3 regions of the Duganella sp. GW822-FHT06D06 genome follow, and region 3 is predicted to be linked to each of the others. Evidence: predicted binding sites of a transcription regulator. Region 3 holds the regulator's gene; each other region holds the start of a gene.
What was found. Region 3 encodes LexA, which represses DNA repair genes until DNA is damaged. Its sites were predicted from a motif close to ACTGTATNNNNATACAGT; they were not measured.
Positions count from the first base shown of each region.

Region 1: imuA (translesion DNA synthesis-associated protein ImuA) is a predicted target of LexA. The motif match lies at 1,703-1,720, and genes of this name have one in related genera.
Region 2: AC1RMD_RS10270 (DUF4007 family protein) is a predicted target of LexA. The motif match lies at 2,085-2,102, and genes of this name have one in related genera.

Region 1 covers NZ_JBXALQ010000017.1:103,406-107,662, reverse strand. Annotated here, with positions in the region: gene AC1RMD_RS25190 (extracellular catalytic domain type 1 short-chain-length polyhydroxyalkanoate depolymerase) at 1-49, shown strand, start outside; gene AC1RMD_RS25185 (addiction module antidote protein) at 71-424, shown strand; gene AC1RMD_RS25180 (putative Na+/H+ antiporter) at 360-1,613, opposite strand; gene imuA (translesion DNA synthesis-associated protein ImuA) at 1,747-2,466, shown strand; gene AC1RMD_RS25170 (Y-family DNA polymerase) at 2,396-3,874, shown strand; gene AC1RMD_RS25165 (alpha/beta hydrolase family protein) at 3,906-4,257, shown strand, end outside.
Region 2 covers NZ_JBXALQ010000004.1:382,550-386,806, forward strand. Annotated here, with positions in the region: gene AC1RMD_RS10260 (hypothetical protein) at 1-572, opposite strand, end outside; gene AC1RMD_RS10265 (hypothetical protein) at 604-1,494, opposite strand; gene AC1RMD_RS10270 (DUF4007 family protein) at 2,307-3,236, shown strand; gene AC1RMD_RS10275 (ATP-binding protein) at 3,229-4,257, shown strand, end outside.
Region 3 covers NZ_JBXALQ010000028.1:18,119-22,375, forward strand. Annotated here, with positions in the region: gene purF (amidophosphoribosyltransferase) at 1-421, shown strand, start outside; gene AC1RMD_RS29880 (cystathionine gamma-synthase family protein) at 477-1,721, shown strand; gene AC1RMD_RS29885 (hypothetical protein) at 1,781-2,275, shown strand; gene lexA (transcriptional repressor LexA) at 2,324-2,962, opposite strand; gene rpsF (30S ribosomal protein S6) at 3,259-3,645, shown strand; gene priB (primosomal replication protein N) at 3,664-3,969, shown strand; gene rpsR (30S ribosomal protein S18) at 3,985-4,257, shown strand, end outside.

The sequences.
Region 1 (4,257 bases), on a different contig from region 3:
TGCCAGCAAAATGATGTTAGAATTTTTCTCACGTCACCAGCGCACATGAATTGACATGGTGCAGGAGGTTATCGCGATGCTTGAGTTGAAAAAATGGGATAGTGCCGAATATTTTCAGACTAAAGAAGACATGGCCCTCTACTTCGAGGTTTGTCTTGAAGAGGCGGGAGATGACGTGGCGTTCATTGCCAAGGCGCTGGGCAATATCGCCCGAGCATACGGCATGACGCAACTTGCCAACGAAACGGGAATGGGCCGCGAAAGCTTATACAAAGCCCTTTCCGCCGATGGCAATCCAAGCTTCGCGACCATTCTGAAAGTCATGCGCGCGCTTGGATTGAAATTCCAGGTCGAAGTGGCTACAGCAGAAAAGCCAGCGCAGCCACCGCCGTCGGCGCCAGCGCGCCGGCCAGCAGGCCGATAGCGCCTATCGATTCGTCCTGGAAGCCGCGCCGCAGCAGCGATACGCCGGCCGGATTCGGCGCGTTGGCGATCACCGTCAGGCCGCCGCCGGCCACCGCGCCGGCCACCAGCATGTATTGCGACTCGGCCGAAATCCCCTGGATCAGCGAACCGAGATAGGTCAGCGCGGCATTGTCGGTAATCGCCGTCAGGCCCAGCGCACTGAAGAACAGCGCCACCGGCGGCAAACTCTCGACGATGGGCTGCAACCACCATTGCTGCATGCCGCCCAACACCACCAGCCCGGCCAGGAAGAAGCCAACCAGCAAGCCTTCCTTGATGATCAGCGGATTCTGGTAACGCTGGTAAGCCTGCGTGAATCCCAGGAACAGCATGAAGATGCCGAGGAACAGCACCGGGTGATGGCCCAACACCACCACCGCCGCCAGGAACACCAGGTGGATCGCGGTGACCGTCAACGGCACCGCCGGCGCCGCCACGACGTCAGCCGGCGGCGCGGCCGGCGCGCGCAAATGCTTGCGCAGCACGAAGGTGATCACGGTCGCGTTGATCATCACCGCGATGGCCGCCTTCCAGCCGAAATGCGTGGCCATGAAAGCGCTGTCCCATTGCCAGGTGCTGGCCACCATCAACACCGGCGGCGCGGCGTAGGCGGTCAGCGTGCCGCCGATCGAGACGTTGACGAACAACACGCCCAGCGCGCCATACTTCAGCCACTCCGGCATGCCGTCGCGGAAAATCAGCGGCGCCAGCATCAGCGCGGCCAGGGTCATCGCGGCCGGCTCGGTGATCAGCGAACCGGTCAGCGGCACCAGCGCCAGGCCGAACCACACCAGCGCCAGTTCGGCGCGCATCGGCAGCAGCTTGGCCAGCACCAGCAGCATGCGCTCCATGATGTCGAGCACCGGCCGCGAGGCCGCCACCACCATCACGGTGAACACGAACAACGGCTCGGTGTACTGGCGCGACTCGGCGTATTGGATGGCGGCGCCGCCGCCGCTCAGCAGCGCCATTGCGATAATCAGGATAAAGGCCCAGAAGCCGAACACCACTTCCACTTCGCCCAACAGATGGAACAGGCCCGCGTGGCGCGGGTGGCGGTGCGACAGCACCTCGAAGGATTTGGCTGCGAAGGTGTGCAGCAGCGCCAGTCCGAACAGGATGGCGCCGACCAATTGGATGGTTTGCAAAGGATGTCCTTGTTGAGTTGCCTGAGCCACATGGTACAGCATGAGCCGCACGATACAGATTGGCCTTGCCAAAAACGCCAACAAATAGTACTGTGTATTTATACAGTATTTGCGGTAAAATCCGTTCCACATCATGAACCGATCCGCCACCCATTCCGCCCCGCTTGCGCCCGAAGCCGTCCATCCAGCGTTATGGCTGGCGTCGCAACTGGCGCACAGCGCCACCCGCTGCGTCGACACCGGTTTTGCCGCCTTGTCGGCCCAGCTGCCGGGCGGCGGCTGGCCGCTGGGCGTGTTGACCGACCTGCTGGTGCAGCAACACGGCATTGGCGAGCTGCGCCTGTTGCGGCCGGCTTTGCTGGGCCTGGGCAAGCGGCCCATCGTGCTGCTGCAACCGCCGCATGCGCCGCAAGCGCTGGCGCTGGCGGCCCTGGGGCTGGAGCCGTCGCAGCTGATCTGGATACGCAGCGGCGCCAAGAGCGGCGACGCCTTGTGGGCCGCCGAACAAGTGCTGCGCAGCGGCTGTTGCGGCGCGCTGCTGCTGTGGCAAAACCATGCGCGCGGCGAAACGCTGCGCCGCCTGCATCTGGCGGCGCAAAGCGGGGACACGCTGTTCTGCATGCTGCGGCCTTTGGCGGCCGCGCAGGATGCCTCGCCGGCGCCGCTGCGGCTGTCGCTGCACACGGCGCCGGGCGGCATCAACATCGGCTTTGTCAAACGACGAGGACCGCAGCGCGACACCCCATTATTTTTGCCCTTAACCCCATCGCTCTTACAACGCCATGCGCCTCTGGATCGGACTACACCTGCCACGGCTCCCGCTCGAAGTATTCTGCCCGCGCTGGTCGGCTGACGGTTGCACCGTGGTGCTGGAGCAGGAGCGGGTAGTGGCCATGTCGGCGCTGGCGCGGCAGGCCGGCGTAGCCGTGGGCATGCGGCGCGGCGGCGCGCTGATGCTGGCGCCGCAGTCGCAGTTCCAGCAGCGCGCGCCGCAGCGCGAGGTGGGCGCGCAACAGGCGGTGGCGATGGCGCTGCTGCAATTTACGCCGCAGCTGGCGCAGGCGGAGGAGGCCACGCTGCTGCTCGACGTCGGCGCCAGCCTGCGCCTGTTCGGCGGCATCCGCGCGCTGTGCCGGCAGGTGGCGGCCAGCATGGAGGCGCTTGGTTTCACGGCCACGCTCAGCTGCGCCCCCACCGCGCGCGGCGCCTGGCTGCTGGCCCGCAGCCACGCCGGGCGGGCCTTGACGATGGACGCGTTAGTGCGGCGCATGGACCGCTTGCCCGGCAGCCTGCTGCCTCCGGCTCGGCCCTACCTGAGCTGGTTGGAAGGCATAGGGTGCTTGACGCTGGGCGAGATGCGCCGCCTACCGCGCCCCGGTTTGCAGCGCCGCTGCGGCCGGGCCTTGCTGGACATGCTGGACGATGCCTACGGCGAGCGCGCCGAGATGCATAGCTGGCTGGAAGCGCCGGCCAGCTTCAGCGCCAAGCTGGAATTGTTCGACCGCGTGGAAAACGCCGAAGCGTTGCTGTTCGGCGCGCGCCGTTTGTTGCAGCAGCTCACCGGCTGGCTCAGCGCGCGCCAGTTCGCGGTCGAGCGCATCCGGCTGCTGCTCGAGCATGAGCGCGGCAAGGTGGCCGGTCCGCCGACGGTGATCGACATCGTGCTGGCCGAGCCGACCTGGCGCGACGAGCATCTGGTGCGCCTGCTCAAGGAGCGGCTGGCCAAGCAGGTGCTGGATGCGCCGGTGATCGGCCTGTGCCTGGAAGCGCCGCAGGTGCAGGCGATGGCGCCGCCCAGCGATTCATTGTTCCCCGAGCCGGGCGGCAGCAAGGAGGACTGGCAGCGCCTGCTGGAACTGCTGACCGCGCGGCTGGGGCCGGACAACGTGCTGCAAGCGGCGCCGCGTGCCGACTACCGCCCCGAGCAGGCCAACGCCTGGGTCAGCGTGCAGGAAAAAATCCGTCCCGCCGACGCCCGCGCCCAGCTGCCGCCGGACATGCCCGGCCTGCCGCGTCCGGCCTGGCTGCTGGCCAAGCCGATCCCCTTGCTGATGCGCGACCACCGGCCGTTCTACGGCTCGCCGCTGAAGATCATGTCGACCGGCGAGCGCATCGAGGCCGGCTGGTGGGGCGCCATGCAAACCCGCGACTATTTCATGGCCGAGGGCGACGACTACGCCCACTACTGGCTGTACCGCGAACGCACCGGCCACGAGGGCGAGCAGTCGGCGCGCTGGTATCTGCACGGTTTGTTTGGTTAAATAGCGTCTGGCAACATCAACGGGACAGCGCATGCGATCACAACGACAGGAATTCCTCGGCGCCGACGGCCAGAAGCTGGCATCCCGGCTGGATGTGCCGGACGGCGCCATCCGGGCCTACGCCCTGTTTGCCCATTGCTTCACCTGCGGCAAGGACGTGTTTGCCGCCAGCCGCATCGCGCAGGCGCTGACCGAGCATGGCTTCGCCGTGCTGCGTTTCGACTTCACCGGCCTGGGCGCCAGCGAGGGCGAATTCGCCAACACCAATTTTTCGTCGAATCTGGCGGACTTGCTGGCGGCGGCCGCCTACCTGCGCGCCGGCCACAAGGCGCCCAGTCTGCTGATCGGCCACAGCCTGGGCGGCGCGGCGGTGCTGGCGGTGG
Region 2 (4,257 bases), on a different contig from region 3:
AACTGCCCACGCTCCAGGTAGGGTTCCAGCGCCTGCGCCAGGGCGTTTGTCGCCGCTTCGTTCCAGCTGCGCTCGAACAGGCCGCCTAGCTTGGCATCGACGATCCAGTCGTCATCGAACAAGCCAGCGCGTTCGCAACTGCCACGGTAGTACTGATGCAGGCCGTTGGCGACGGTCTTGCCGCTGCGGGCGGAGACGGTGAAATCTTCGCCTCGGCCGAGCAGCGCCTGGCTACCGTAGCAAATAGTGCGCTCGGACTGCTTGAGCCAGTATTCGATCAGGCCTTCCATCAGGCGGATGAAGCCGCGCTGGCGGGGGGCGTTCGTCAGCAGCGCCTGGAAACGCGGCCGCTCCCTGATCCAGTGAATCAGCAGCACGGCGCGCACGCCGTTTGCCTGCTGTACCGGCGAAGCCAGGTTCGGCACCAGTTCGCGGCCGATCGTGCTCCATACCGGCAGCAGGCCAAGCGGATCGCGGCCGGCCGGATCGCGGCTCAATTCGGGATCAAGTTGGGTGAAGTAAGGAAAAATGGCGCCAGGGATGTGTGGCGCGGATGGGGACTGAAGGCTCAAGCTCGGCTTTCGATAATGAGGGAGACCGCGATCACGGCAATGGCTGCAGGCAGCCCACGTCGTAGCCGACCATGAACAGACTGGCTTCCAATGCACGCATGCGCTCGATGTCCGTGGCAGCGGCGTCGGCGAACATCTTCGGCTCCAGGGCGAGGATGCCCTGCATCAGCCAGCCAAGACGGATTTTGGCTTCGCTCCAGCGGCGCGCCGTGCGCGCCTCGCTGGGTTTGCCGTAGTTCAGCAAGCCGGGCGTCATGGCGTTGTCGTACAAATGGCGCACAGTACGCGTGCCCAGGGTGGCAGGGAAGGACAGCAAATCGGGCAATGCCCCGGCGCTCTCGTTAGCGGTGCGGCGCCACATTTCCACCAGCGCGGCGATTGCTGCCGCCACGCGCGAATCGTAAATCGGCAAGCCGTCGCCGGATGCCAGCGCGTGTACCTTGGTCAGCATGGAGTTCATCTTGAGCACGCTCAGCTCGCCCGCCAGCGTGGCGGTATCGAGTTTAAAGTCCTTACGGGTGCTGGCGAGATAGGCGACCAACTGTTTTTTGCGGGCGAGCTCACGCAGAAAAGGCATTGCGCCAACCAGCGGATTGCGGTCGCCACCCCACACAATGATCGCCGCGCAGACATTAAAGGCGGCGTCGTCATCCTTGGCGGTGATGGCGGCATTTAAGTCGAGACGAAATTGCGACAACAGCCTGGCCGTCCCGGCCCAATCCCCAGTAGTGTTTCCTTCGCTCGTCCAGACATAGTTCGCAAGCGCGCCCGGCAGGCCGATCACCTCCCGATGCAGGCCGCCGGGTACGGCCCACGAAGACCGGTAGTTCAAGCTGATGGGCAGCGTGGCCGCGTGCTTCGATACCCATTTCGTGAAATCACGCACATCCTTATTCGTGTCGTACGCATGCTTATCTGTCACTGACGCCACCTTTCACTGCTGCAATATTTTCCTTATTGTAAAATATTTCTCATTTGGAAAATCTCTCGATTTGTTGCATTCGCCCTTCCTCGGCACCAGTAATGCACTCAGCCGAATAAAAAACGGGATCACACTGAGCAAGTTGCACTGCATCCATTCACCGAGTACCGAGGCGCCGTGGCGAGCATTTTGAACGGCTCGCGAGCGTCTAGTGAACTCGTGGCGATTCAAACGTTCCGTGCACTCAATGCATACAAGTGCGCATGCATGGCTTGCCAGAGTCCTTCACACCGAACGTCAATGAGCTTGCGGCCATGAGTCAATTCGGATTCTGTGGCGGACACGGTCGTTCGCGGCATCGCGGGATTAATCAGCGTTCACAGCTAACAGCATCTTGAAATAGAACGCCACTTCTTGGGCAAGACAAACCGATGGTGCCGATTGGGCCTCGCACTCACATTCAAGACTGAATAATAAGTCGGCGGTCAATCACTGTGGCGCCGAGGCCCCTCGCGCGGCTCTTGTCGATCCGAACCGAAGAGCAATGCCCATGGCCAATACCACAGAGAATTTCACGAAAACTCCACAATACTGTATATTTACACAGTATCGATACAAGGCCAATATTGCACTTGGAACACAACAGACTGTTCTGCATGCCCTTGGGTCGTGGCAAATCATGAGATTTGTGCAGACGTCTGCACATCATATTTGCCATCGCGACAGCCCACTGGCGAGAGTCTCCAGTTTATTAAGTCCACCAAAGGGCGAAACTGAGCCACTGGCGGATGTCTCCAGTTATAATTGAAACCATGAAGAAAAATACAGTATCCGAAGGCGTTACGGCGCACTTCTCAGGGCACGAGACTTTCCCGCTTCGTCAAATGTGGCTTAAAAAAGCCTTCGACCAAGCGAAGTCGCAAGGCATCATTCTAAAATCAACGTTCACCGACGACAATGCGATCGCCGACTTCGGTGTCGGAAAAAACATGGTCGCATCAATTCGCCATTGGGCTTTGGCCTGCAACGTGATGACTGAAGAAGGCGCCCCGAGTGGCGCTTACAGGGTCACCGACGCAGCCAACTCAATTTTGAAAGACGGCGGCTTAGATCCCTATTCTGAAAACCCGACCACCGCTTGGTATGCGCATTGGTGGCTCGCGGGGAAAGGCAATCGGGCGACCACTTGGAAGTGGCTTTTCAACCATGTGACCACTCCAACCTTCTCGCGTGAGGACCTCGAAGTCCCATTGGCGGAATATGCCCGAAGCTTGGACGCCAATCGCAAGCTCTCGCCGGCCACCCTGTCACGCGATATCGAAACGTGCTTGCGCGGCTATGCTCCCCGGTCCATAGGTGGCTCGCCTGAGGACTATGCCGAACCTATGCTTGGCGAATTGGGGCTGATATTCGAGGAGCGGAAAGGTCACTTCGCCTTCCGACGCGGCCCCAAGGCCACGCTGCATGATGGAATGTTCGCATATGCCCTCTTGGACTTTTGGGAGACGGCCGCGCCCGGGCTTAGCTCGCTTGCTTTTGAAGCGATCGCATTTGGCGAAGGCTCCCCCGGCCGCGTCTTCAAACTCGATGAGGACTCAATCGCGGAGCGTCTTCTCTCACTCCATGACCTCACCAATGGCGCGCTTACTTGGACCGACACTGCGGGCCTGAGGCAAGTTCACCGGGACATCAACAAAACTGAAAACCTCAGCGAACTCATGATCGAGAGAGCTTATGCCTAACGAGCCAATCATCAAACTCTCGGACATCGTGCATGTATCCCGTCACTACCAACGCTCGATACGCATCGACATCGATCTCGGCCGCCCCGATGCATTGAACGGATACATCTGCCACGGAACGGCCACAGGCGTTTTAAGCAGCATGACCAAGCAACTGCTCGAGAGCAATCAGCGCGCCTTCACATGGACAGGACCTTTCGGCGGCGGCAAGTCGTCGCTAGCGGTTGCATTCGCAAGCGCGCTTGGTTCAGACAAGCCTTTGCGCGAGAAGGCCCGCGAAGTGTTGAAGCTGGATGACATCCCTTCATTTGATCAGGCCCTGCCGCATCGCAAGGGTTGGCTGACCATTCCTATCGTTGGCAAACGAGCGAGCGTCGTGTCTGAGCTCGCAAAAGGCCTTCGCCATGCGCAGGGATTTAGCCACGATGGGCGCAAGACAAATCCATCGTCGCTCATCTCCGATATCTGCGAAGCTGCCGAGTCCAAAAAGAACGACGGCGTCCTCATCATCATCGATGAAATGGGCAAGTTCCTCGAAGCCTCCGCGCTAGGCCTGGGGGACGACGTCTATTTCTTCCAAGAGCTTGCGGAAGCCGCAGCCCGGACATCTGGCAAGGTTGTTGTGATTGGCATCCTCCACCAATCGTTCTCCCAATATGCGGGTCGGCTTGGCATTGGAACTCGCGACGACTGGGTCAAGGTACAAGGCCGGTATTCTGACATCCCATTGGTCGCCGCTAGCGACGAGGTTGTGGAATTGATTGGGCGCGCCATCCATGCAGAGGTCACGCCTGCATGGATGATGCCTGCATCCGTCGAGATCGCAGACTCCATCCGCGCTCGACGCCCGACTGTTGGAAGTGGCTTCTCGAAAAGCTTATACGCTTGCTGGCCATTGCATCCGACCATGGCCGCTCTGCTTGGCCCAATTTCCAAACGCCAATTTGGACAGAACGAACGAAGCACGTTCGGCTTTTTGGCATCGGTGGAGCCGTCTGGCTTCCGCTCCTATCTGGAGTCC
Region 3 (4,257 bases):
CATCGTGCGCGGCACCACCAGCCGCGAGATCGTGCAGATGGCGCGCGAAGCCGGCGCCAAGAAGGTGATCTTCGCTTCGGCGGCGCCACCGGTGATCTTCCCCAACGTGTACGGCATCGACATGCCTACCCGCGACGAGCTGATCGCCTACGGCCGCAGCACCGAGGAAGTCTGCCGCGAGATCACCGCCGACCACCTGGTGTACCAGGATATCGACGCGTTGAAGCGCGCCATCTCCGACGTCAACCCGGCGCTGAAGAACTTCGAGGCATCGTGCTTCGACGGCGTCTACGTCACCGGCGACATCTCCAAGGACTACCTGGACAAGCTGGAATACGCGCGTCACCATCCCAAGGCCGCCGGCCCCGAGGATGCCGGACGCTCGCAACTGAATCTGAATCTCGCGACCGCCGAAGGCTGATGTCGCGCCCGGTGCGGATGAGTCCGCACCGGGCTTTTTTTTTGACTGCTTGAACATGAACGACAAGAAAAACTACGGCTTCACCACCACCATCCTGCACAACGATCGCCAGAAGGGCATCGAGCACGGTTCGCTGCACAAGCCCATCCACACATCGGTCGCCTTCGGCTACGCCGACGCGCGCCAGCTGGCGTCTGTGTTCCAGGGCAAGGAGCCGGGCTTCCGCTACGGCCGCCAGGGCAACCCGACCATCTCCGCGCTGGAGGACAAGGTCAACCAGATGGAGCAGGGCGTCGGCACGATCTGCTTCGCCACCGGCATGGGCGCGATCGGCGCCGTGTTCCAGTCGCTGCTGCGCGCGGGCGACCATGTGGTGTCGTCGGCTTTCCTGTTCGGTAACACCAACAGCCTGTGGCAGACCACCATGGCGCAGGGCTTGGCGGTGTCGTTCGTCGACGCCACCGACGTCGCCAACGTGGCCGCCGCCATCACCGCGCAGACCCGCGTGGTGTTCGTCGAGACCATCGCCAATCCGCGCACGCAAGTGGCCGACCTCAAACGCATCGGCGAGCTGTGCCGGCAGCGCGGCATCCTCTACATCGTCGACAACACGATGACCACGCCTTATCTGTTCCGTCCGAAGTCGGTCGGCGCCGGGCTGGTGGTCAACGCGCTGACCAAGTCGATCGGCGGCCACGGCAACGCGCTGGGCGGCAGCCTGACCGACACCGGCGCCTACGACTGGACCCGCTTCCCGAATATCTACGAGAACTACAAGAAGGCCGCGCCGCTGCAATGGGGGCTGGCGCAGATCCGCGCCAAGGGCTTGCGCGACTTCGGCGCCTCGCTGGCGCCGGAAGCGGCGCACCACATCGCCGTCGGCGCCGAGACGCTGGCGCTGCGCATGGAGCGCACCAGCGCCAATGCGCTGGCGCTGGCCAGGCTGCTGGAGGCGGACGAGCGCGTGGCCGCGGTCTACTACCCGGGCCTGGCGTCGCACCCGCAGCACGCCATCTCCAGCGAACTGTTCCGCAGCTGCGGCTCGCTGCTGAGCTTTGAGCTGAAGGACGGCATCGACTGCTTCGACTTCCTGAACCGCCTGAAGCTGGCGATTCCGGCCTCCAACCTGGGCGACACGCGCACCTTGATCATCCCGGTGGCGCACACCATCTTCTTCGAGATGGGCGCGGAACGCCGGGCGTCGATGGGCATCGCGGAATCGCTGATACGGGTGTCGGTCGGCATCGAGGATACCGACGATCTGTTGGACGATTTCAGCTGCGCACTGGAAGCTTGCTGAGCATCGCGCCGAGTTGTGATAATCTAAGCTTTCAATTTTGCTAAGCGGGAGGAGGCGTTATGAAAGCAGCATGGGTACTAGCCTTGACCGTGCTGTCGAGTAGCGCCTGCGCCGACGAGCAGGCCCGCCGTCTGGCGCGGCAGGCCGAGATCGAGTACTACACCAGCCGCTACGACGGCGCCGACATCGCGCTGGCCCGCTTCAACTGCCAGGCTCCCAATATGCCGATGCGCCCGGCCCTGGCCGGCGGTGCTGCGGTGACGCAGGCGCTGGCCGCGTGGCGCAGCTGCTACGACCGCTTCCTTGCGAACTACAATGCCGCGCTCCCGGTCGGCAAGAGCATCCCGCCCGACCTGGCCGACCTGATGACCGATGATGAAATGGACGCCGCGCAGACCTTGATGAGCGAGGTGTTCGTGCGGGTGGCCGACGAGGCCAAACGCCAGGCGGACGCGGTCACGCTGGCGCAGGCTGCATGGGGAGGCCGGCGCGGCGACATCGCCTTGAGCGCGCGCGACCTGTCGCGCCAGCCGGAGACGGCGGGCAAGCGCTAGGCGCCTGGGGGGGGGATTACCCCGCCGCCAGCGCCGCCGGGGTAATCCTTAGTGCCAGCTGCGCATCAGGCCGACCGCCAGGCCTTCCAGCGCGAACTCGTCGGCTTCGGGATCGACCTTGATGATCTTGAAGTCCGGGTTTTCCGGCAGCAGTTCGACGAGCGAGCCGGTCTTGCGGTAGCGCTTGACGGTGACGTCGTTGCCGATGCGGGCCACGACGATCTGGCCGTTCTTGGCGCTGTCCACCTTTTTCACTGCCAGCAGATCGCCATCCATGATGCCGGCGTCGCGCATCGATTCGCCGCGCACCTTCAGCAGGTAGTCGGGGCGGGAAGAGAACATGGCCGGATCGACGCTGTAGCTGGTCTCCAGGTTTTCCTGCGCCAGCATGGGCGAGCCGGCGGCCACGCGGCCGATCAGCGGCAGCGACATCATCAGCGACAGCGGCACCTTGGAAGCGGCCGGTTCGGCGTGCACGCCCAGCAGGCGGATGCCGCGCGACGTGCCGGCGGCGATCTCGATCGCGCCCTTGCGCGCCAGCGCCTGCAAATGCTCCTCGGCCGCGTTGGCGGACTTGAAGCCCAGTTCGTTGGCGATTTCGGCGCGGGTCGGCGGGAAGCCGGTGTTTTCGATGGCATCCTTGATCAGATTGAGAATTTGTTCCTGTCTTGCGGTGAGCTTGATCATAGAGTGCTTTAGGCCTGTGTATATAGACAGTCTGTATTTTTGTACAGTGTGAAGCGAAATGCAAGGGAATTTGTTGCTTAGCACGAAATAATTTCATGCCGGGGTCAAGTCTGACATTCGGACACGAGCTCTGCCGTAATAAATGCTACGGCAGAGCTCGTGTCCGAATGTCAGACTTGACCCCGGTCAGGGGCTGGTCTTTTGGCGGCAAAGCTGCTATAGTCGCGGGCTTACCTCTTCCCACACCTGTCTTGACGCCAGGGTGGGCTATATTCACAGTCCTTAAGGGAGTTTGCATGCGTCACTATGAAATAGTATTTATCGTCCATCCGGACCAGAGCGAGCAAGTGCCCGCCATGATCGAGCGTTACAAAGCCTCGGTCACCACCCGCGGCGGCGCCGTGCACCGTGTTGAAGATTGGGGCCGTCGTCAGATGGCTTACTCGATCCAGAAACTGGCTAAAGCACACTACATCTGCCTGAACATCGAATGCGACAACGAGACCCTGGTCGAGCTGGAAACCGCCTTCAAATTCAATGATGCCGTGCTGCGTCACCTGACCGTCAAGATGAAGAAAGCGGAAACCGCTCCTTCGCCGATGATGAAGTCGGTACAACGTGAAGATGCAGCGAAATCGCATCGCACCGAAGCCCCAGCAGTCGCTGCTGCTCCTGCGGCCTAATTGTTCCCGGGAACCGAGCTGAATCAGCTCCAGTTTATTGCTTTGATCGCCGAACGGGACGCCTTGCGCTATACCCCGGCCGGCATGCCGATCGTCAGTGCTGTACTCCAGCACCGCTCGCAGCAAGTCGAAGCAGGCATCGCCCGATTGAGCGAGTTTGAAATTTCCGCGGTTGCCGCGGGCGAGATTTCAGGCCGCTTCAGTCAGGCGCCACTGGCAGGCATGTATCAGTTCACCGGTTTCCTGAACAAGAAGAATCGCAATAGCAAAAGCCTGGTGTTTCACATCATTGATTTTAGTGCTGTCCCAGACAGCTCAATTTAGATACAGGAGCCTAAAATGGCATTCGGTAAAAAGTTCGACAAAAACAAGCTCAAGCTGAAAGAAAAGCGCAAGCAACAGAATCCTTTGTTCAAGCGTAAGAAATTCTGCCGCTTCACCGCCGCAAACGTAGAACAAGTTGACTACAAAGACGTCGACACCCTGAAAGACTTCGTCCAGGAAAACGGCAAAATCATGCCAGCACGTCTGACCGGTACCAAGGCGCACTACCAGCGTCAAGTTGACACCGCAATCAAGCGCGCTCGCTACCTCGCGCTGCTGCCTTACACC